2 regions of the Pararhizobium sp. O133 genome follow, and region 2 is predicted to be linked to the other one. Evidence: riboswitches for the same ligand, from Rfam matches in the RefSeq annotation. Region 2 holds a riboswitch; the other holds the start of a gene.
What was found. A riboswitch is a leader RNA that binds a small molecule or an ion and turns the genes downstream of it on or off. The one in region 2 is predicted to bind thiamine pyrophosphate.

Region 1: another riboswitch for thiamine pyrophosphate. It lies ahead of thiC (phosphomethylpyrimidine synthase ThiC); the one in region 2 lies ahead of thiB (thiamine ABC transporter substrate binding subunit).

The regions. Positions count from the first base shown of each region.
Region 1 covers NZ_CP196426.1:259,019-271,083, reverse strand. Annotated here, with positions in the region: gene thiC (phosphomethylpyrimidine synthase ThiC) at 1-1,416, opposite strand, end outside; TPP riboswitch at 1,505-1,643, opposite strand; gene ACST81_RS01320 (CHASE2 domain-containing protein) at 1,721-3,697, opposite strand; gene ACST81_RS01315 (FecR domain-containing protein) at 3,697-7,365, opposite strand; gene ACST81_RS01310 (K(+)-transporting ATPase subunit F) at 7,929-8,018, shown strand; gene kdpA (potassium-transporting ATPase subunit KdpA) at 8,046-9,749, shown strand; gene ACST81_RS01300 (hypothetical protein) at 9,758-9,937, shown strand; gene kdpB (potassium-transporting ATPase subunit KdpB) at 9,986-12,043, shown strand; gene kdpC (potassium-transporting ATPase subunit KdpC) at 12,056-12,065, shown strand, end outside.
Region 2 covers NZ_CP196426.1:756,984-769,048, forward strand. Annotated here, with positions in the region: gene ACST81_RS03580 (hypothetical protein) at 1,107-1,313, shown strand; gene ACST81_RS03585 (Fic family protein) at 1,306-1,989, shown strand; gene ACST81_RS03590 (SAM-dependent methyltransferase) at 2,579-3,196, opposite strand; gene ACST81_RS03595 (ABC-F family ATP-binding cassette domain-containing protein) at 3,399-5,219, opposite strand; gene ACST81_RS03600 (thiamine diphosphokinase) at 5,222-5,872, opposite strand; gene ACST81_RS03605 (MarR family winged helix-turn-helix transcriptional regulator) at 6,136-6,624, opposite strand; gene ACST81_RS03610 (MDR family MFS transporter) at 6,789-8,291, shown strand; partial or broken gene ACST81_RS03615 (IS5 family transposase) at 8,712-9,463, opposite strand; TPP riboswitch at 9,730-9,843, shown strand; gene thiB (thiamine ABC transporter substrate binding subunit) at 9,883-10,893, shown strand; gene thiP (thiamine/thiamine pyrophosphate ABC transporter permease ThiP) at 11,322-12,065, shown strand, end outside.

The DNA.
Region 1 (12,065 bases), 500 kb from region 2:
ATAGCAGAGCATGGCCGTGCCGAACCAGCCGATCATCGCGGCGCCGATGCCCGAGGTGATGTGATCGTAACCCGGCGCGATATCGGTCGTCAGCGGCCCGAGCGTGTAGAAGGGTGCTTCGCCGCAGACCTCGAGTTGCTTGTCCATGTTCTCCTTGATCTTGTGCATCGGCACATGGCCGGGGCCTTCGATCATGACCTGGCAGTCCTTGGCCCAGGCGATCTGGGTCAGTTCGCCCAGCGTTTCCAGTTCGGCGAATTGTGCCGCATCATTGGCATCGGCGATCGAGCCCGGACGCAGGCCGTCGCCGAGCGAGAAGGTGACGTCATAGGCGCGGGCGATATCGCAGATTTCGTCGAAATGCTCGTAGAGAAAGCTCTCCTTGTGATGATGCAGACACCACTTTGCCATGATCGAGCCGCCGCGCGAGACGATGCCGGTGACGCGGTTGACGGTGAGCGGGATATAGGCGAGCCGGACGCCGGCATGAATGGTGAAATAATCGACGCCTTGTTCCGCCTGCTCGATCAGCGTGTCGCGATAGACCTCCCAGGTCAGGTCCTCGGCGATGCCATTGACCTTTTCCAGCGCCTGGTAGAGCGGTACGGTGCCGATCGGGACGGGTGAATTGCGGATGATCCATTCGCGGATATTGTGGATGTTGCGGCCGGTGGAGAGGTCCATGACGGTGTCGGCGCCCCAGCGCGTCGCCCAGACCATCTTCTCGACCTCTTCGGCCATCGACGAGGTGACGGCGGAATTGCCGATATTGGCGTTGATCTTCACCAGGAAATTCCGACCGATAATCATCGGTTCGGATTCAGGATGGTTGATATTGGCGGGGATGACCGCTCGGCCGCGCGCGACCTCCTGGCGAACGAATTCGGCGGTGACATGATCCGGTATGCGGGCGCCAAAACTCTCGCCGTCGCGCACCAGCGCTTCCCTCGCCGCCTTGCGACCGAGGTTTTCGCGGATGGCGATATATTCCATTTCCGGCGTGATGATGCCGGCGCGGGCATAGGCAAGCTGGGTCACCGCCTTGCCATCACGCGCCTTCAGCGGCCGGTTGCGGATAGGAAATTCCGGCGTCAGCTTGTCGCCGCTGGCAAAGCCGTTGTCCTCCGGCTTGACGTGCCGTCCGCCATAGGCCTCGACATCGTTGTAGGCCGCCAGCCACTGCGCGCGGTGGCGTGGCAGGCCGGTGTCGATCGAGACGATATGGGCGGGATCGGTGTAGGGGCCGGAGGGATCGTAGACGGTGACGGGCGGCTCGCCCGATGTCGGATGCACGGCAATCTCGCGCATCGGCACGCGGACCTCGGGGTGCAGTTCACCCGGAATATGGATTTTGCGGGAGGCGGGCAGCGGCCCGGTGGTAACGGTCGGAGTGAGAGGTTTTGCGGCAATCGTCATGGTTGAGGCTCCAAAGGTTGGAGACCCAGTCAACAGAGCCGGAATGATGAAAAGACGCTGACGCGGCTCCGCAAACGGAATCCGAGTCGTGGCAGCGCTTGCACCGTCCCTACGCCAGTATGAACTGGATCAGGTTCAACGGGTCACTGCGCTGCTTGAGGATGGCAGGGCCACCTTTCACGCCAGCAGAATCTCAGCCCCTTGTCGGGACCCCCCTGGTGAATGCGCCAAGTTAGGCACAGTTTCTGCCGGAGCGTCAAGGCGGTTTCGCGAGCAGAAAGTCGGCCCGAGATGCTTACCCGGCTCAGTGCATGCGGGATCGCATCATCTGGTAGTAGGGCTGAAGCTGCGGAATTTCGCTCTCGAGCGCGGCAAATTCTGGGCTTCCGGCCGTGAGATCACCGGCATATTTGGCCTGGACGACGGCAGCATGGCGGGTGAGCGCATCCGCCGGCACCGGCTGCAACACCGTGAAGATCGGCGACAGCGTGGTGCGGCCCTTGACGGTGATGCTGTCGAGTTCGGCGACGGTGAAATCCTCGGCACTCAGCCGCGCGGTCTGTTCGCCGATCAGCAGCGGCACGCCGTAATTCTTCGATTCGCCCTCGAGACGCGAGGCGAGATTGACCGAATCGCCCAGCACCGAATAGTCGAACCGGCGGGACGAGCCCATATTGCCGACGACGCAATCGCCGGTGTTGATGCCGATACCGATGCGCAGGGTTTGCGGCTTGGTCGAGCGCGCCTTCGCCTCCTCGCGCAGTTCGGCATTGAGAACGTCCATCGCCTCCAGCATTTTCAGCGCCGCGCCGACGGCATGGCTTGCATGCTTCTTGTCGTCGAGCGGCGCGTTCCAGAAGGCCATCAGGCAGTCGCCGATATATTTGTCGATCGTGCCGCCGCTTTCGAGCACGATTTCCGACAGCGGCGTCAGAAGCCGGTTGATCAGCGTCGTCAGCTGCTCCGGGTCGTCCTTCAGCGCTTCGGAAATGGTGGTAAAGCCACGCACGTCGCAGAACAGGATCGTCAGCGTCCGCCGCTCGCCGCCGAGCTTCAGTTGCGACGGGTCATGGGCCAGACGCTCGACCAGAGCCGGCGAAAGATAACGCGAGAAGGCGCGGGTAATGTCGCGCCGGCTGCGGCGTTCGGCGGAATAATCGAGCGCCACTTGGCCCGAGACGACGAACAGGAAGGAAAGGGCCGGGCCAACAGGCGAGATGAAGACCTGCCCGAAGCGCAGCAGTGCATAGCTCGCCAGCGCGAAGATCACGAGCGCGGGCAAGCCCAGCGCCGCCGTCTGCCAGCCCGTCGCGCGAAAGACCAGCGCCGCGGCGAGCAGGGCGCCGAGCACGATCGCGGCGATGACGGCCGGCCGGCCGGCCCGGTCGATGAACAGACCATGGGCGATATTGTCGTAAATCGTCGCCTGGATTTCGGCGCCGGCCACCAGATGGCCGGTATGGACGGTAAAGGCGGTCGCAAAGGCGTCGGCCCCGCCGGCAGCAAGTGTCGGCGCATTTTGCAGGCTGAGCCCGACGATCACCACCCGGTCGCGGAAGAAGCCGGGCGGCAGAAACTGGGCAGGATCAAGCGCCTGGTAATAGGAAACCGTTGGATAGGTGCGCGCCGGGCCGATCATCTGGAGAAGCGCCGGCCCGGTCGGGCTCGGCTCGGTTCGTCCAGCCGTCCGCGCCAGTTGCGCGGCAAAACCATCGTCATAGATCGGCAACTGCCGCAAGGTGCCGTCGCCGCTCAGCTGCACCGAGGCGATGCCGGTGCGGGCACCCCGTGCGATGAAGTCCGGCAAGGGTTCTGTGCGAACCAACTGATCGGCCTGCGGCGTCCTGATCAGCGTTTCGTCGCCGGCCAGAACCACGTCGGGTCCCAGCGCCGCCGCCAAGGCCATGTCGTTTTCAGGGTCCGCCGCCGGCTCGGCGAAGATCACATCGAACCCGATTGCCCTGGCGCCCGCCGCCCGCAGCGCTTCCGTCAGCCGCGCATGCAGAGCCCGCGGCCATGGCCACTGACTGCCGATCTCCGCCATCGACGGCTCATCGATGGCGACCACGATAGGACTGTCGGCCGGAACTGTGGGCGGAGACAGCGTCGAGAGATAATCGAAGCTGCGTAGCTCGATCAGCGACCAGGGGGAGGTGAGCGACAAGAGGGTCAGAGCCACTGTCACGAACAGGCTCAGCAAGCCGAGGCGGACCTGACGAAAACGCGCCTTCTGATGCGGCGATCGACTGGCCGGCGATTTCGGCTTTTTTCCCGGCTGCATCAGAAACGTACCGAGAGCGTGCCCTTGACGGTCGGTCCCCAGCCCTTGACGCCCGGCGCCAGCTCGAAATCCTCGTCAAGCAGGTTATAGGCGGAAAGCTCCAGTTCGACCTGCTTGTCGAGAGGCTCCCACGTCAGGCCAGCATCAAGCGTCCAGTAGTCGTCCAATATGGTGCCGCCATCGTCTCCGACGCGTTCGCCGACATAATTGGCGGCCACCGTCAGCTTGATATTGGCCGGATTGACCCAGGTCACGGCGATCTGGCCGGTCTGGTCGGGCACGAAGATCAGTGAGCCGCCATAACCACCGGTCAGCGGGTCGAGATTCTTGGAATCGAGATGGGCATAGGTGGCCGAGAGACCGAAACCATGACCGAGAGCGAGGTTCGCGGTGATCGCCGCGCGGTCGATGCGCGCCCTGTCGAAGTCGAGCGTCGGAATTTCCAGCGGCTGGACCAGTGAAACCTTGTGTGCCTCCTGCCGCTGGTAATCGAAGGCCGTGAAGAAGCGATCGGACCATTGCGCATCCCAGCGGAAAGCGAAAGTGTCGGTGTAGCCGTCGTCATCGAGATTGATCTGGTTGCTTTGCAATCCGACGATACCGACGGGCGCAAGCGTCGGTGCCTGGAAGTTTTCACCTTCGCGCAGATAGCCGAAACGCAGCCAATGGTTTTCGATCGGGCTCCAGGCCAGGCCGAGGCGAGGCTCGAAGCGCGTCAGGCTCTCGTCGTCGCCGTCAAGGAAGCGACCGAATGCTGCCGCCTCCAGGGTCAGGGACGGGGTTATTTCATAGCGGGCGTCGAGATAGGCGCGGGCGAGGCGATTTCTGGTATCGACGACTTCTTCCGGCGGGAGGCTGAAGAAATCCGGATCGCTGTTGCCGTCAAACAGATAGTAGAGTGTGCCCTGCTGAGAGGTTGATTCGTTCTTTACGAAACTTCCTTCGACGCCATAACGCCAAGTCAGGTCATCATTGCCGATGATGTGGCTCAAGGCGGCTGTATAGCTTTGCACCCGAACTTCACTGACGCTGGCTCTATTATAGAGGAGATTTGTTCCTTCAATATTGATCAGCCCGGTTTCATCCGTTTGGCTTTTTACTTTCTGATCATTGTAAAAGATCCCGGCATTCAGAACATTCTTGTAGCCGAACGTGTGGCTCCAGGCCAAACCACTCGATAGTTCCGAGGAGTCCAGATCGAGAACAGAGCCGTCAAAGATCGTCAGGGGCTCGTCGTTGCGAAAACTGTCCGACGATGCGTAGGTCGTAAACGCAACGATACGATCATCCGGCGTCGGCGACATCGTTATATAACCGGTACCCGCCTCGATATCCGCATCCTGGAGGACATTGCCGTTCTCTGGCCTTTCGATCTCGTTGCGGGGCTGGCTCCAGTTGATGTCGCCCTGAATGCTGATCGGGAAGGGACTATAGGTAAAGCCCCTGACCTCGGCGCCGCCTGTATAAGTGGTCTCCCGCCCGCCCGTCACGAAGCCACCTGTCAGTTCCGTTTCGAAGAATGGCTCGTCGAGGAGGTTGTTCGCGCGCTCCCGGCTTGCCAGCATGTGTGGTCCGAGAAGCAGGCCCTGGATATAGGCGGAATAGCTGTCCTGGTTACCCAGCGGAGACCATGGCGCCAACGCCGTGGAATAGCTGTTGAGGAACGGGCTGATACTGCCGCGCACGGCCTGGTCGAAATAGCTCGTCGCAGTGAACGGGTCGAAGACCGCATCCCCGTAATATTGCCCCCAGGCATCCAGGCCTTGTAGCCGGAAGGCGTCATTCAGCGTGGAACCGGCCGTCTGGTTGGCGCCGAGGGAGGCATAATCGCCGCCGCGCGCCCGCGTCAGGCGCATGATCTCCTGGGCATATTTGATCGCCGTATCGGCATCGTATTCATCGATGGCAATCGCCGTGCGCACGACGGCGACCACGGGATCGTAGGGATCAAGCCGCTGGGCGTTATCGAGCGCCTGCGCCGTCGGATCGGATTCCTTCTTCGCATAATGCGCCGCCGCCAGCAGAAGCTGCGTATTCGAGACGCCGGGATTGGATGCCGAAGCCGCCAGCAGGTCCTGCATGGCCTTGTCGGTGTCGCCCATCTGCATGTGGTATCGGCCGCGGGCCAGAAGAACCATGTCGAAGCTCGGATCGACTTTCATTGCCAGATCGATTTCCCGCTTGGCTTCCTCCATGCGCATCTCGTCGAGGTAGAGGATGGCAAGATTGGCGTGGGGAAGCGGGTCGAGCGGATCGAGTTCGATGGCTCTCTTGAATGCTTCCTCGGCCTTGCGGTTGTCGTCGCGGTCGGAATGGGCAAGGCCGAGCGTATTCCAGATATTGCTTTCACCCGGCGCGACGGTGACGGCACGCAGCAGGTCATCCACGGCGCCCTTGCGATCGAAGGCTATGCCCATCTTGTAGGTGGCGCGCGCATCCAGCGCCTCCGGATTGTCGGGGTCGAGGCTGAGTGCCTGGTCGATCGCATCCTTGGCTTCGGCTTCGTCCGCAAGCAAAATGGCAAGCTGCGCCCGCGCGGCCGGTAACATGGCATCGTCCGGATGCGAACGCTCGGCCTTCTTGACGATATCGAGTGCGGCGCGCACGTCTTCACGGAAGCCGGCCACCCATGCCGCACCGATCGCGGACGACACGCTGTCCACCGCTTGCGGCGGCGTTTCGACATGGTTTGGATCGGCAAGGGAACGAGCGATATAGCCGCCATACCGCGCGACACCGGCACGGCTGGGATCGAGCCCCTTTTGTGCCTCGGCGAACAGCTTCGCCGCCTCGGCGTAGCGGTTTTCCGTGCCGGTGAGCATGGCCTCGACAAGGGTGGCCCGCGCCTTCTGGCGGCCGTCAAGGCCCAACGCCCGTGCGGCCACCAGGGCTGCGCGCGTTTTCTGCCGTCCCTCGAGCGTCACCGAGCTTTCGGCAAGCCCGAGCCAATCTTCCGCCGTGCGGTCCTGTGCCGGCTTGGCTTCCACCTCATCCCGAAGGCGGCGTTGCGCTTGGGCCGTGAGACTGGTCGGCGGCATCCATCGGAAGGAATCACGAAGCGACAAGTTGAACAGCATTTGTTCGCGTTCCTTGGGCTTGGCAATAATGACCTTCGACGGCGCCTTGCCGATCGCCGCGACCGCCCCTTCGCCCTGCGCCACCTGAACGCTGCCGAACTCGTTCTTGAGTTCGACCAGACCTTCCAGCACGATCAGCGATGTCTTTCCGTCGGCGACGGTCATGGTCCAGTCGGTACCGCGAATGGCGGCGGCGGCGGCGGGGGTGTCGATGGTCACGCCTTGGCCGCCGCGTTCGGCGCGCGCCCAGATCGTGCCGGACTGGAGTTCGAGCCCGGTATCGCCGCTGCCATCCATCTGCTTGACCAGAAGCGAGGTGTTGCGGCCGAGACGAACCTGGGTGCGGTCGGAAAAGAGAACGGCAAGCTGGCCGGTGGCGTTGGTGCGCAAGACGTCGCCGCTTAGAAGGTCCTGCTGCAGATCGACATAGCGCCAGCCGGAAATATCGACGAAGCGGACTTCCTCACCCGATTTGCGGGCAATCACGGAGCCGGCGGCAGGCGATGGGCGCGGCAAAGGGTCAGCCCGAGCCGGAACAGCCAGGCAGAACGCAGCCAATGTATACACAACCCCCGCGGATGCGTATTTCATGCAAGAACCCCAACGAATGCACGCCTGATCACTGAATTTCACCACATGAAAAGTCAAGCGGAACAACCCCCTCCGCGTTGCTTTGCGGTCAGGGTGTAATAATACGGAAACACAGAAATTCAAGCGTAGCTGTTCCTGCTGATACAGGAGTCGAGCCGAGGGCACACTTGCGCTTATATATAAGAAATTCATCATAATCGATCGGGACTGTTTCGATCGCGTCGGCTAGACGAACGATATGTTCTCGTACCAGCGAGAGTCAGATCGCGTCCGATGCCCCAAAATCCCTATAGGATTTTTATATCTCTCCCTTGGCCCCCGTCTCGACCCTTAATGCGGTTCGGCGACAGAATGCGTGTGGAATTCAGGCCTCGCATTCCGCTCTTGCGGCGTTCGGCGGCCTCGTTCGCGTCGCCTCCCGCCATGGCGGGAACCAACAGTAATCATACAAGGGAGCCTGATCGATGCTGGACATTGTCTTGGTCGGGGTCGGCGTTTTGTTCTTCGCGCTTTCGTTTGTCTACACGAGAGCCTGCGATCGTCTCTAGCAAAGGATCGGAACGATGCTGATCGACTACATGCTCGGAGGCGGGGTCACCGTGTTCCTCCTCGTCTATCTGACCTATGCCCTCGTTCGCCCCGAGCGCTTCTAGCTGCAGCGGGGTTGGAAAGTTATAACCATGACACTCAACGGATGGATCCAGATCCTCATCTTCTGCGGGATCGTCATTCTGCTGGTCAAGCCGCTCGGCTGCTACATGACCCGCGTCTTTTCGGGCGAGCGCACGCCGCTATCGCCCCTGCTTCGTCCGGTTGAGCGCGGCCTCTACGCGCTCTCCGGCACCAGTGAAAAGGAGGAGCAGCACTGGACGAACTATGTGTTCGCGCTGCTCCTGTTCAATCTTGCCGGCTTCCTCGTCCTTTATCTTTTGCAGCGGTTCCAAGGGGATCTGCCCTATAATCCGGCCGGCATGACCGCCGTCGGGCCAGAGCTTTCGTTCAACACCGCCGTGAGCTTCGTGACCAATACCAATTGGCAGAATTACGGCGGCGAAAGCACGATGTCCTATCTCGTGCAGATGGCCGGCCTGACGGTGCAGAACTTCGCCTCCGCCGCCACCGGCATGGCCATCGGCATCGCCCTGATCCGCGGCTTTGCCCGTGCCTCGGGCAAATCGATCGGCAATTTCTGGGTCGATATGACCCGCGCCACGCTCTACATCCTGCTGCCGATCTGCATCATCCTCACCCTCGTCTTCGTCGCCCTCGGCGTGCCCCAGACCTTGGGCAACTATGTCACGGCAACGACGATCGAAGGAGCCCAGCAGGTGATCGCGCTCGGCCCGGTCGCTTCGCAGCTGGCCATCAAGATGCTCGGCACCAATGGTGGCGGTTTCTTCAACGCCAACTCCGCCCATCCGTTCGAAAATCCGAATGCCATCTCCAATCTCATCCAGATGGTGGCGATCTTTGCCATCGGCGCAGGCCTCACCAATGTCTTCGGCCGCATGGTCGGCAACCAGCGCCAGGGCTGGGCGATCTTCGCGACCATGGGCGTGCTGTTCCTGGCCGGTGTCGTCTTCACCTATTGGGCGGAAGCGGCCGGTAATCCGCTGGTCCATGCCATGGGCATTGATGGCGGCAACATGGAAGGCAAGGAGGTCCGCTTCGGCATCGTCCTGTCGTCGCTGTTCGCCGTCATTACCACGGCTGCCTCCTGCGGCGCGGTCAATGCCATGCATGGCTCGTTCACGGCGCTTGGCGGGCTGATCCCGATGATCAACATGGAGCTTGGCGAAGTCATCGTCGGTGGCGTCGGTGCCGGATTCTACGGCATCCTGATGTTCGTCATCCTGACGGTGTTCGTCGCCGGCCTGATGGTCGGGCGCACGCCGGAATATCTCGGCAAGAAGATCGAGGCCAAGGAAGTGAAGATGGCCGTTCTCGCGATCCTCATCCTGCCGGCGGCGATGCTCGGCTTCACCGCCGTTGCTGTCATCCTGCCCACCGGTGTCGCATCCGTCGGCAATGCCGGACCGCATGGCTTCTCGGAAATCCTCTATGCCTATACGTCGGCTGCCGCCAACAATGGCTCGGCTTTCGGCGGGCTCACCGGCAACACGCCCTGGTACAATATCACGCTCGGTATCGCCATGCTGATGGGCCGTTTCCTGGTGATCATCCCGGCGCTCGCCATTGCCGGTTCGCTGGTAATGAAGAAGACTGTACCCGCCTCGGCCGGAACCTTCCCAACTCATGGTCCGCTGTTCGTCGGGCTGCTCTGCGGGGTCATCCTCATCGTCGGCGGCCTCACCTTCTTCCCGGCGCTGGCGCTCGGTCCGATCGTCGAGCACCTGGCGATGATATCAGGTCAAACATTCTAGGTGGCGTCATGAGCAGCCTGTTTCGACAGAAATTCGGAAAGCTCCTCAATCCGCGTGACGATGATCCGCCGCGCGGGGCAGCACCCCAGGTCAGACCTCAAGCCACCAGCATCGTCATCGCGCTGATGATCGTGCTGCTGGTGGTCGGCGGTCTCGCCCATGTTTTCACCGCATTGTTCAACGGCTGAGGCGCTTCCCGCCTGGCTGTCGCAAAACAAAAGAAACTGGAGTTCTTCATGAGCCAGTCCAAATCCGCAAATCTTCTGGACTCTCGCATCCTGCTTCCCGCCATCGGCTCGGCTTTCACCAAGCTCGATCCGCGCACGCTGGCCCGCAATCCGGTGATGTTCGTCGTCGCCGTGGTCTCGTCGCTCACCACGATCCTGTTCCTGCGCGATCTCGTCACCGGCGGCGAAGGCCTCGGCTTTTCGCTGCAGCTGAATATCTGGCTGTGGTTCACGGTACTGTTTGCCAATTTCGCCGAAGCCGTGGCGGAAGGTCGGGGCAAGGCGCAGGCGGAATCGCTGCGCAAGACCCGCACCGAAACACAGGCCAAGCTGCTCACCGGCCCGGACCTGAAAAACTTCAGGATGGTTTCGGGCGCCAGCCTCAAGGTCGGCGATATCGTGCTGGTCGAGGCCGGCGAGATCATTCCATCCGATGGCGAGGTGATCGAAGGCGTCGCGTCTGTGAACGAAGCCGCCATTACCGGTGAATCGGCGCCGGTCATCCGCGAATCCGGCGGTGACCGTTCGGCCGTCACCGGCGGCACGCAGGTTCTGTCGGACTGGATCCGCGTTCGCATCAGCGCAGCCGCCGGCTCCACCTTCATCGATCGGATGATTTCGCTGGTCGAAGGCGCCGAGCGCCAGAAGACACCGAACGAGATCGCGCTGAATATCCTGCTCGCAGGCATGACGCTGATCTTCGTGCTGGCTGTTGCGACCATTCCGAGCTTTGCCGCCTATGCCGGCGGCTCCATTCCCGTCATCGTGCTTGTCGCCCTGTTCGTGACGCTCATCCCGACCACGATCGGCGCGCTGCTCTCGGCGATCGGCATTGCCGGCATGGACCGCCTGGTGCGTTTCAACGTGCTCGCCATGTCCGGCCGCGCCGTCGAGGCCGCCGGCGATATCGATACGCTGCTTCTCGACAAGACCGGCACGATCACGCTCGGCAATCGCCAGGCGACCGAGCTTCGCCCCGTCTCCGGCGTATCGCAACAGGAACTGGCCGATGCGGCACAGCTTGCCTCGCTCGCCGACGAGACCCCGGAAGGCCGTTCCATCGTCGTGCTTGCCAAGGAGAAATACGGAATCCGCGCGCGCGACATGGCGCAATTGCACGCGACCTTCGTGCCATTCACGGCGCAGAGCCGCATGAGCGGTGTCGATCTGGAAGGTTCGTCCATCCGCAAGGGTGCCGTGGACGCGGTTCTGACTTATGTCGCAGGGCTCGGCTCTTCGGCCCGTCCGGAAACCGTGCGGGAAGTCCAAGCCATTGCCGACGCGATTGCCAAGTCGGGCGGCACGCCGCTGGCAGTGGTGCGCGATAACAGGCTGATGGGCGTCGTCCACCTCAAGGATATCGTCAAGGGCGGCATCCGCGAGCGCTTCGCCGAACTGCGCCGCATGGGCATCCGCACGGTGATGATTACCGGCGACAATCCGATGACGGCGGCGGCGATCGCCGCCGAAGCCGGCGTCGATGATTTCCTTGCCCAGGCGACACCGGAAAACAAGCTGTCGCTGATCCGCGAGGAACAGGCCAGGGGCAAGCTGGTGGCCATGTGCGGCGATGGTACCAACGATGCGCCGGCCCTTGCCCAGGCCGATGTCGGCGTCGCGATGAACACCGGCACGGTCGCCGCCCGCGAGGCCGGCAACATGGTCGATCTCGACTCGGACCCGACCAAGCTCATCGAGATCGTCGAGATCGGCAAGCAGCTGCTGATGACACGCGGCGCGCTGACGACCTTTTCGATCGCCAACGACATCGCCAAGTATTTCGCCATCATCCCCGCGATGTTCCTAGCCTTCTATCCGCAGCTCTCGGCGCTGAACATCATGGGGCTTGCCTCGCCACAAAGCGCCATCCTGTCGGCCATCATCTTCAACGCGCTGGTCATCGTCGCGCTGATCCCGCTGTCGTTGAAGGGCGTCACTTACCGTGCCGTCGGCGCCGGTGCGCTGCTGTCGCGCAATCTTTTGATCTACGGCCTTGGCGGCGTGATCGTGCCCTTCGTCGGCATCAAGGCCATCGACATGGCCATTTCCGCCCTTGGCCTCGTTTAAGGAGTTTTCGACATGTTGAAAC
Region 2 (12,065 bases):
ATCGTTCGTTTCTGTTTCAGTATGAGTTCGTTTGGCCGGCGAAATTGTTTCAATTGTTTCAGTCGTGCGGCGGAAATGGGATTTTTAATTGCTTTCCGCGTGCGGAGCAGGGGATTACGCTTCGTTTGAAAGAATCGGCCAGGCTCCGCACGAAGGTATTGGCTGGCGACCTTGAAGGTGTTTGGGACGTGCGGTTTCGCCTTCCTCTCCGTCATTCCTGTGCTTGTCACAGGAATCCGGCCAGCCCAAGTCCTTGGGCTGAAAGAGTCTTTTGACCCGACAGACGTCGGGTCACTGGATACCCGCCACGAGGGCGAGTGTGACGGAGTGTGAGGTGCCCGTTCGGTGTCAAATAACCGGCTTCAGAAGCCATAGCCTTGCGTTTCGCTTTCGTATTTTCACTTGAAACGCAGAGTTCGGCGACGCCACAACGCCCGACGGCCACGCGCGAGAGATCACCGTGGGTATGCAGCAGTTCGGCCGGGACACATCGTGTGCCTCAGTGAGTAGTAGTTGGTGACACGCGATGTGCCCCGTTTCAGTGTCTTTTGCCGCGCTTCTCAGGTCTTCTGCGCCTCTCTTTTGATGGAGAGGCCTCCAATGCCCCGGCCCGCTGCTTATCCGCTGGGCCTTTCAATCTGGCGGGGATCAGCCCTGGACCCTTGGACGGCAGAACCGTCCGGCGGCGTGAGCTGCTCGTGGCGTGGCTACCCGGCACGCCCGGTTCATTCGCGAACCGGAGGAGAACCGCCTTTCACGCGGCCCCGGGGATTTCGCGCGCGTTCCGCCAAACCATCCGGGCACCGGCCCCGCCTCGCCGGCAACGCTTTCCGGTGTATCCGTGACGGGACGAGAGGATGATGGCACGGGTGATGGGGGCGGGGATTTGCGGGGATGAGGATTTTGCGGGGGTGGCCTTTCCCCAAGTGGGCATAGACACCGCCTTTTCCTCTCCGCAAAGACGCCCATATTATGAGTTAGTGTTGCAAGCTCCCAAATGTTGCAGTTCAGCCCATCAGGCTCGCGCAATCGCGGGCGTGAGAGAAACATGATTGCCATGCACTGCGAATGTGTTTTTATGGAGCTTCCGTTGAAAGGATACCGGCATGAATGAACCGCTTAAAACTCTCATTGAGGCCGCTCGCAAAGCCCCCCAGACGAAGAGTGATCTGGAGGTTCAGCGCCGCAGCTTCGCTTATGGCAATACCCATTTCGAAAACAACAGGATAACGCGCGAAATGGTGGACAAGATCGCCGATGAAATGCCGTTTTCCGACGACCTGAACCTCGGAGCGAAGCGCGCCGATGAGTGAGGAGGAGCGCCGCCACAGCGTGGCGAGTGAAGCTTATCTGATCCAGGACGAGCAGCTCAGGGCCGAAGCTGAAGCCAGAAATGGCCTTATCCAGTTCGACCGTGCGTGCAGCATGATCGTAGATGCGATCGAGAAGGGCGAGGGCTGGAAACTTCGCCCCTCCGCCATTCTGACGCTTCATCGGGCAGCTCTTGAGGGTATCAGCAGCTATGCGGGCAATTTCCGCCCGGCAGGCGTTGCCATTTCGGGAAGCGCACATAAACCTGCAGATGCCCACCTTGTGCCCGAGCTGATCGAAGATCTGTGCGACTATGTAAACGGGCACTGGGACGACAGAACCGCCATTCACCTCTCCTCCTACATCATGTGGCGTCTCAACTGGATTCATCCGTTCAGCGATGGCAACGGACGCACGTCCCGCATGGTGTCCTATCTCGTTCTCTCCGTGCGGCTTGGCATGCTCCTTCCGGGACGGAATACCATTCCCGATCAGATCGTCGATAATCGACATCCCTATTTCGACGCGCTTGAAGACGCGGACCGATCTGCTGCGGATGGCGAGCTCGACCTCGGAAAAATGGAAGAGCTGATAGAGAACATGCTTGCAAAACAGCTTATGGGCGTCATGGAATCGGCGACTGGAAAGCATTTTCTCTCGGGGGACGAAGGTAATTAGCACGCGAGAGCTAGACGGAGGCTCCAAGAAGATCACTTCATGGTCGGCGTCCAATGCCTCGCCGGCTTCTTTTCCGCTGCTTTCAATGACATAGAACGTAAAAAGGCGACTTGGTGCATCCGGCGCGGTCGGACTGAAGGAGCCATGGGAAACAGGCCGCCCAAGGCGCGGAGCGTCAAGGGGCCTTTGGCTGCAATAGTGTATTGGCTTGACGTTGCAACTTGACTCTACTCCCTTATAAAATTCAATCTGTTGCTGAAGTTTTCATTGGGGGATTAGACATGCCAGACGACAATAATAGAACTACTGAACCCGAACTTAGCGAAGTGGCGCTACAGCTTATGGCTGAGCGCGAAGACGGGCGGGCTGCCTTTCAGGATCTGATACGGCTGATACCGACTCGATTAACCCTAACGGCAGAAGATCGGCAACCATCTCCCACGCGTCCAAATGAGGAAATCTGGGAACAGCGCGTGCGGAACATCAAGTCGCACGATACGGCTTTTGGAAACATAATCGCGGAAGGTTACGCTGTCTCAATAGCCGGTGGTCTGGAAATTACACCGGCCGGTCGCCGACGCGTAGCTCGTCAAAGATAGTCGTCCGTTTTTTCGAGCGATTTGCGGCATGGCGGCACCCAAGACAGTCTTGGGTGTTCGCCCTGTTTCTCGTTTTCCCAAACAAACCAAGCGTATCCGGTCGCTGTTGATGCCTTGGCATCTACGCGGCCTTTAACCATTGGGACGCGCTCGGCAAATTGAGCAAAAACAGAGGGTGGTCTTTTTATGAAGATATTTTCGTATCGGCCCACGCTTTCCAAAAACACAGTTCTGGCGAGGATCGCCACTCCCTTTCGCGCAACAGTGAGAGCTGTTTCCACGAACTCTTCTGCCAACCGAAAGGGTGGATTGGTGATCACCCAGTCGTGGGATAGGGCCTCATAAGGAAAGGTCAAGAAATCGCGTATTGGACAAAACCCATACGGATATGCGTCCGCGCTGTGCACGGTTTTAAAGTATTCTGCCAACGCGCGAGCCATGTATCCGCGCCCTGCTGCAGGTTCGAGACAAGTTAGTCCGCTGACGTTCTCCGGGCCTATCACTTTCTCGATAAGCGCTCTCGTTGCCCATGGTGGGGTCGGGAAGTCATCTGGACTGTCTGCAGCCTCATAACGTTGCGCCATTACCGCATGTGAAGTGTTTTGCATGGAACCCCCTGTTCAAAGCAACACTATAGGGAAGGTTTGCGCGAGTAGGAATCCCCAAAGCGTGTTCGAGAGTCTCGGGCTTTTTTGATAGCCGGTCTAAGCTCAACTCTCCTTGCTATTCTTGACAGCGTGACCTCACGTACGCCAAGGCAAGCAAGAATAGGCGCTATTGCGGTTGATTCAGTCCCCGTTTAGGAGAAGTTTACCCCTCCAATTCCTCCCGCAACATTTCCAGCTCCAGCCATTCCTCTTCCATCTTCGTCACCGAATCCCGCAGCTTTTCCAGCTCGCTGGCGAGCGTTGAAAACCGTGCCGGGTTCTTGGTGAACAGGTTGGGATCGGCCATTTCCTTTTCGCGTTTGGCGATTTCGGTTTCGGCTTTTTCCATCTCCTTCGGCAGGTTTTCGAGCGCGAATTTCTGTTTGAAGGAGAGTTTGCCCTTGGCCGCCTTGGGGGCCTGGGGGGTGGTGTCGGTGGATCTGGCTTTTTCGGCCTTTTCGGCGCGCTTCTTCTCGTCGGCGGCGCCCTTTTTCTGGGCCATCATGTCGGAATAGCCGCCGGCATATTCGATCCAGCGGCCGTCGGGGGCATCCGGGTTGGCGGGGGCAATGGTCGAGGTGACGGTGCGGTCGAGGAAATCGCGGTCGTGGCTGACGAGGATGACGGTGCCGGTGAAGCCGGCGACGATTTCCTGCAGCAGGTCCAGCGTCTCGATGTCGAGGTCGTTGGTCGGTTCGTCGAGGATCAACAGGTTGGTCGGGCGCGACAGGATGCGGGCGAGCATCAGCCGGGCGCGCTCGCCGCCGGAGAGATTCTTGATCGGGGTACGCGCCTGTTCGGGCTGGAACAGGAATTCCTTCATATAGCCGGTGACATGGCGCTGCTCGCCGTTCACCAGCAGGTTTTCGCCGCGCCCGTCGGTCAGGTAATGGGCGAGCGTATCCTCAAGGTTCAGGTCCTCGCGGCGCTGGTCGAGCGTCGCGATCTCGAGGTTGGTGCCGAGCTTGACCGTGCCGGAATCCGGCTCGATCTGGCCGGTCAGCATCTTCAGCAGCGTCGTCTTGCCGGCACCGTTCGGGCCGACGAGGCCGATGCAATCGCCGCGATGGACGCGCATCGAGAAGGGCGAGACGATCGCGCGCTCGCCATAGGTCTTGGTGATCTTTTCCGCTTCGATCACCAGCTTGCCCGATTCCTGCGCGTCGCTGGCGCTCGCCTGCACGGAGCCCTGCGGCCCCTTGTGGCCGCGATATTTCGAGCGCAGGTCCTGTAGCGCGCCAAGACGGCGCATGTTGCGCTTGCGCCTTGCGGTGACGCCGTAGCGCAGCCAGTGTTCCTCGCGCTCGATCTCCTTGCCGAGCTTGTGCTGTTCCAGCTCTTCGGCCTCGAGGATCTGGTCGCGCCAGGCCTCGAAATGGGCAAAGCCCTGGTTCAGCCGTCGCGACAGGCCGCGATCGAGCCAGACGGTGGCGTTCGACACTTTTTCGAGGAAGCGGCGGTCGTGGGAAATGACGACGAGGGCCGAGCGGCTCTTGATCAGCTCGCCTTCCAGCCATTCGATGGTCGGCAGGTCGAGATGGTTGGTCGGCTCGTCGAGCAACAGGATATCCGGCTCCGGCGCCATAACGCGGGCGAGCGCCGCCCGCCGCGCCTCGCCGCCGGAGAGCTGCGCCGGATCCTCGTCGCCGGTCAGGCCCAGATGTTCGAGCAGATAGGCGACGCGGTAGGGATCGTCGCTGGGGCCAAGGCCGGCTTCCGCATAGGCGCGCACGGTGGAAAAGCCGTCGAAATCCGGCGCCTGGTGCAGGTAGCGGATGGTGACGGAGGGATGGCGGAAGATCTCGCCGGATTGCGGCTCGGCGAGGGAAGCGGCCATCTTCATCAGGGTCGATTTGCCCGAGCCGTTGCGGCCGACAAGGCAGATGCGGTCGCCCGGCTCCACCTGCAGATTGGCGCCGGCCAAGAGCGGCGTAGCGCCGAAGGACAGGACGATATCGTCGAGTTTCAGAATGGGTGGCGCCATGGTCAGGCTCCCGAAAGGTCTTGCGGGCGGGCGAGGATCAGCGCCCGGCCGGAGGAAAGGGTGAAGCGGACGGTGCCCTCGGCGACATTGGAAACGGTGCGCGAGGAGCCGAACGGCAGATGGAAATCATGAAGCGGATAACGGGCGCCTTCGATACAAAGACCGGTCAGCGTGTCGAGCCCTAGGATGGAAAACAGGCTGCCCTTCGGCAGGTCGATGGCGCGGTTGCCCGGCAGCAGCGGCCAGGCTTCCTCCTCGCCGGAGGTGAGTAGCACGTCGAGCCCGTCCTCGGCCAGCTTTGCCGCATAGAGCAGGTGCATGAAGGCATGATCGCTGCGTTCGCCACCCAGCGCGCCGGCCAGGATCAGCTTTTTCGCGCCGCGCTCGAGCGCCGCCGCGACCGCGATCTCGCCATCGGTCTCGTTCTTGGCGGGCGGGTAGGGCTCGCGGTGGACGTCCGGCCATTGCTCGACCAGCGCTGCCGGGGTGGAATCGAAATCGCCGACCCAGAGTTCGGGGGCAAGACCAAGCGTCCGGGCATGCCGCATGCCGCCATCGGCCGCGATGACGCGCGCGCGTGTCAGCTGCGCCGCCAGTCGCTCCGTCGGCACCAGCGCACCGCCCATCAGGATTGCAAAAAACCGTTCGTCCATGGCGCAAGGCCATAGCGTAAATGAGGGGACGAGGGGAAGGGGTGCGGGTGGAATTGGGTGAGGGCGTGGCGTGGCCTTCGGCCCCCTCATTCGGTGCTGCGATCCCCTCTTCTCCCCGGTGGGGAGAAGAGGGGATCGCATATGCCGCGCCTTCTCGCTTCTGGAACGCCGAAGCTGGCCGTTAGCTCTTCTCCCCGCCGGGGAGAAGAGGGGATCGCAGCACCGAATGAGGGGGGCGAAGCCACCTTGAAGCGGTGTAAGCGTTATGTGCCGCCGCCGCGCCCGGCACTTTCCCGGTTCTGGTAGAACGTCTCGAAATCGCCGACAAAGCGGTCGAACAGGTGGGCGAAGGCGCTGACGTCGTCTTCGGGCCAGTCGGCAAGGATGCTTTCGATGACGCCGCGCTTGACCGCCTTGATCTCGCCGATCAGCCTGGTTCCGAGATCGGTCATGACGACGATGATGCGGCGGGCGTCGGCTTGCGAGGCTTCGCGCTTCAGGGCGCCGCGGGCCACCATGTCGGCGACGATGCGGCTGGCGCGGGACGGATCGATGCGCATGATCTCGGCGATGGCGCCGACCGTGACCTCGCCTTCGCTGCGGGCCCGCCAGACGGCGTCGAGCACGTCGAGATGGGTGAGTTCCAGGCCCGGCGCGATCGTGTCGATGGCAAGCCGGGCCATGACCCGCCGGCCGACCATCAGCCGCCAGCGTCCCATCGACTGGCCGATCGAGGCGCGGCTCGCCTCCATCTCGGACTGGTCAAGTTCGGTTTGTGTCACTGCGTGTTCCATGATGCCGAGCATAGCAAGAGTTTGGCCGCTTAGAAAGTGCGATCTGCTGTTGTCATAAATATGCTATTGACAATTATATGCTGAAGGCACATAAATTGCCGAAACAAACCGGAACCTCTCCCATGGATATGCACGTGACCCCGGCGCCGCTCGTTTCGAGCCATGCGCTCCGCCTGACGCTTTTCTTTTTCCTGATGACGGCGCTGTTCATGGCGACGCTCGACCACCAGATCGTCGCGACCGCGCTGCCGACCATCGTCGGCGAATTCGGCGAGATGGAGCGTTTCGGCTGGATCGGCTCGTCCTACCTGCTCGCCACCTGCGCGGTCATGCCGGTCTACGGCAAGCTGGGCGATCTGTTCGGCCGCAAATATGTGATGATCGCGGCGATTGCCATCTTCACGCTGGGCTCGATCGCCTGCGGCCTGGCGACCTCGATGAACACGCTGATCGCGGCGCGCGTGCTGCAGGGCCTTGGCGGTGGCGGCATCATGGTGTCGATCTTTTCCATCAATGCCGACCTGTTCGAACCGCGCGAGCGCGCCCGCTACCAGAGTTATTCCAGCCTGGTGCTGATGGCATCCGGCGCCGTCGGCCCGGTGCTCGGCGGCACGATGAGCGACCTGTTCGGCTGGCGCTCGATTTTCCTGATCAATATTCCGATCGGTGCCGTCGTGATAGTCGGCCTGTTCTTCTTCCTGCCCTATCGCCGCCCGACCCGGCGTCCGAAGATCGATTATGCCGGCGCGCTGCTGCTCGCCACCACCGTCACCTGCATCGTGCTTTTGGGCGACAGCGCCGAACTGTTTGGCGCGCTCGTGTCAAAAGGCAGCCTCGCCGTTGCGGCGATCGCGATCGCCTCGGCCGTCGCCTGGGTGTTCGTCGAACGCCGTGCGCCGGAGCCGGTCGTGCCGCTGTCGCTTTTTTCCAACCCGACTTTCAGCTTGATGCTGGTGATTTCGCTGGCAAGCGGCGCCATCGGCATCGGAATGGTCAATTATTATGCGCTGTTCCTGCAGACCACGACCGGACTTTCCCCGTCCGTTGCCGGGTTGATGTTCATCATGCTGACGGGCGGTATCGTCTGCGGCTCGCTGACGGCGGGCCGGCTGATCTCGATGACCGGCCGCTACAAGCCGTTCTCGATCATCAGCGCCAGCCTGATGATGCTGGCTTTGATCCTGTTTTCCCAGGTTCATCCCGGCACGCCGCTGTTCCTGATCTGCGCCATCATGGGCCTGCATGGCATCGGCGTCGGCTTCGGCCAGCAGGTACCGATCATTGCGGTGCAGAATCTCGCCTCGCGCGGTGATGTCGGGGCGGCCACCGGCGCCATCACTCTGTCGCGCATGGGCGGCGCCTCGATCGCCATCTCCATCTACGGCGCCATCATCGCCAGCGGTTTGGTGCGCGGCGCGACGGTCATACCCGGCGTCGCCGATATTGAAAAGCTGACTCCGTCGGTGCTGTCTACGCTGCCGGAAACGACGCGCCATCTCGTTGCCGAAAGCTATACGGCGGCGTTTCATCCGCTGTTTTTGACGGCGGTTGGGATCGCGCTGGTGGCGCTGGTGTCGGCGGTGAGTTTGAAAGCGGTACGGCTACCGCAGAAGGCGGTCGGGTAAGGGGGGTAACCCTCCCCCTTGTGGGGAGGGTCGGAGCGAAGCGGAGGGGAGGGGTTCTTCGCCGTGGCTAGGAAGGCGCTTCTCTGGTTGCTGTGAACGTAAAGACCGGCGTCACCATTCACGCTGACGAGGCATCGCGCTGGGATCATCCGGCGGTCTACTTCCGATAAAGCGCTGCCATCACGAATCAAACGACACCCAAAACACGATGGCAATGGGTGCCGTAGCGATTGCGCCGAAGTCTGGTCACTGGCGCGAATGGCAGTGCCGGGACCCAAACCTTAATTATGCCGGTCTAAATTTTGGCCGGATCGCGGATGTGATGAAGGGGCGCTTGTTTCCCGAAATCCCGCCCGCAAAGCAGCTTCCTGCCGACTTCCCAGCGGCTTAAATAATGACGGGGCGGCCTAGGGCGTGTCGTCAGTTGAGTGAAATGAAGGCAGCGATGAACTGAACGGCTCCGAGAAAAGTGTTGGCAAGCTTGTCGTATCGCGTTGCAATGGCTCTGAACTGCTTGAGATTATTGAAGAAACGCTCAATGAGATTGCGCTCGCAATAAAGCGCGAAGTCTGTTGACCTCGGCTTGATGCGATTGGCTTTTGGTGGAATCACCGGGTTGATATGTCGTTCTTTGAGATGGTCGATAAGCGCGTCGGCGTCATAGGCTTTGTCCGCAAGGAAGGCTTGGGGATCAACCGCTTCCAGAAGAGGCTCGGCCTGCGCAAGGTCTGATGCTTGGCCCGGAGTTAGGGATATCGCCACCGGATTGCCGAGCGCATCGACGATCACATGAATCTTTGTCGTCAATCCGCCTCGGGATCGACCGATCGCCTGGCACCCCCTTTTTGCGCGCCGGCACTATGCTGGTGGGCGCGCACGATGGTAGAATCCAGCATCATGTACTCGTTGTCGTGGTCGGCAGCCAAGTGTTTGAAAATACGCTCGAAGACGCCGCTTTCGCACCATCGCCGAAGCCGCCTGTGGACATTCTTCCAGTCTCCGAACCGCTCGGGAAGATCGCGCCAAGGTATCCCGGCGCGGTATCGATAAAGCACCGCTTCCACGAACAGGCGATTATCCGCCGCCGTACCCCCAACATGACCTTCACGCCCAGGCAGAAGGTCCTTGATCCGATCCCACTGATCGTCCCGCAATCCATAACGACGTGCCATAACCAGCCCTCCAATAGCCGGTCTGCTATGAATCACATCAAAGTTGATTTGGGAATCTCAAGCCCGAAACAACTCAACTGACGACACGCCCTAGCGGTCGCCCCGTTTTGATGTCAAATAGCTTTTTGGACTGTTGTGATCGTGGTCTTCGGTCCACCTCCATTTCTGAAAGTCCCCTCCCCAACCCCTCCCCACAAGGGGGAGGGGCTTAGCCGCGCATGACATAGCCCCCCTTGCCAAGCATATCACCCGCGTCTAAATCTCATCCCGCTCTAACGGGGTGCCCTTTGTCTTTCGAGATGAATGGCTGAGAGGCTTCATGCCAACCCGAAGAACCTGATCCGGTTTGTACCGGCGGAGGGATTAGACGGCACGGTTCAGCGCCCTATTCCCAATTTTTGGATTTGAAGGAGGCGCTGATGCGCAAGGTTGTTATTCCATTCATGGCGGCACTGGCTGCCCTTTCCACCTCGTTTTCGGCCCGCGCCGAAGACAAGGTGCTGACCGTCTATACCTATGGGAGCTTCACCACCGAATGGGGCCCCGGCGCCAAGGTCGCCGAGGCTTTCGAGAAGACCTGCGCCTGCAAGGTGGACTATGTCAGCGTCGCCGATGGCGTCGAACTGCTGACGCGGCTGAAGCTCGAAGGGGCAGCGTCCAAGGCGGATGTGGTGCTCGGTCTCGATACCAATCTTGTTTCGGAAGCCAAGGCGACCGGCTTCTTTGCGCCGCACGGGCTCGATCTCTCGGCGGTCAAGGTGCCCGGCGGGTTCAGCGACGATACGTTCGTGCCCTATGATTACGGCCATTTCGCCGTGATCTACGACACGGAGACACTGAAGGAGCCGCCGAAGAGCCTGAAGGAACTGGTCGAGGGCGATCATGCCCAGAAGATCGTCATCGAGGATCCCCGTACCTCGACGCCGGGTCTCGGCCTGCTGCTCTGGGTAAAATCGGTCTATGGCGATCAGGCGGGTGCGGCCTGGGCAAAGCTCAAGGATCGCGTATTGACGGTGACGCCCGGCTGGTCGGAAGCTTACGGCCTGTTCACCAAGGGCGAGGCACCGATGGTGCTGTCCTACACGACCTCGCCCGCCTATCACATGGTTGCCGAAAGCACCGACCGCTATCAGGCCGCCGCCTTCTCGGAAGGGCATTATATCCAGATCGAAGTTGCCGGCATGACCAAGAACGCCAGGGATCCGGCGCTTGCCAAGAGCTTCCTGTCCTTCGTCACCGGCCCGGATTTCCAGTCGATCATCCCGACAACCAACTGGATGATGCCGGTCGCCGCCGGTAACGAGCCACTGCCGGATGCCTTCGGCAAGCTGGTCAATCCGGAAAAGACATTCCTGATGTCCTCGGATGAGGTTGCCGCCAACCGCAAGGCCTGGATTGACGAGTGGCTGGCTGCGATGAGTGTGAATTGAGGCGAGCTTGAAAGGCGGCTTTTTCGGAGGTTGCCGAGACTCACCTCCCTCTGTCGGCGACGCCGACATCTCCCCCACAAGGGCAGGGCAATCGCATATGGAAAAGTCCCCTCCCCAACCCCTCCCCACAAGGGGGAGGGGCTTAACCCGCCGCCCCGTCTGTCATCGGAAAGGAAGGCCGGCGGCTGGGTCTCTCCCCCCTTGTGGAGGAGATGGCCGACAGGCCAGAGGGGGTCTTTTTCCATATGCGATAGCCCTGCCCTCAAGGGGGAGATCAGCCGAAACTGATGTGGGCGAAAATGGAAAAGGATGATCTCCCCCCTTGAGGGGGAGATGTCACGAAGTGACAGAGGGGGGGGACTTTCGGTAGCCTCCGAAACCTGACCGGAAACTGTAAGGACAACATGATCGAGCGCATCGAGAGACGTTTGACGCTTGCGGCCGGCAGCCTCTGCCTGGGCGGCATCGTGCTGTTTGTCGTTCTCGCGGCCGGCGCGCTGTTGGCTTTCGACGAACCGGGAACGGCGAATGACGGCGCCACTTTTGATGCCTATGTCTGGCGTGTTGCCCGGTTCACCTTGTTGCAGGCCTCGCTGTCGACCGCCCTGTCGATCATCTTCGCCATTCCGGTGACGCGTGCATTGGCCCGACAGCTTTCTTTCCCCGGCCGGGTCTGGGTGCTGCGGCTGATGGCGTTGCCACTCGGGCTGCCGGCGCTGGTGGCGGCGCTCGGGTTGATCGGGATCTGGGGGCGGCAGGGTGTGCTGAACTCTGGGCTTGCCTGGCTGGGGCTCGCGCAGCCGGTCAGCATTTATGGCTTGTCCGGCATCCTGATCGCCCATGTCTTCTTCAACATGCCGCTGGCGGCGCGGCTGATGCTGGGCGGGCTGGAGCGTATTCCCGGCGAATACTGGCTGGTCGGCACCAATCTCGGCATGCGGCCGTGGTCGATCTTCCGTTTCATCGAATGGCCGGCGATCTGCGGGCTCTTGCCGGGCATTGCCGGCCTGATCTTCATGCTCTGCGCCACCAGTTTCACCCTGGTGCTGACGCTCGGCGGCGGACCGGCGGCAAGCACGATCGAGGTGGCGATCTATCAGGCGCTGCGCTTCGATTTCGATCCGCCGCGCGCCATTGCGCTCTCCATGCTGCAGATCACCGTGACGGCGGTG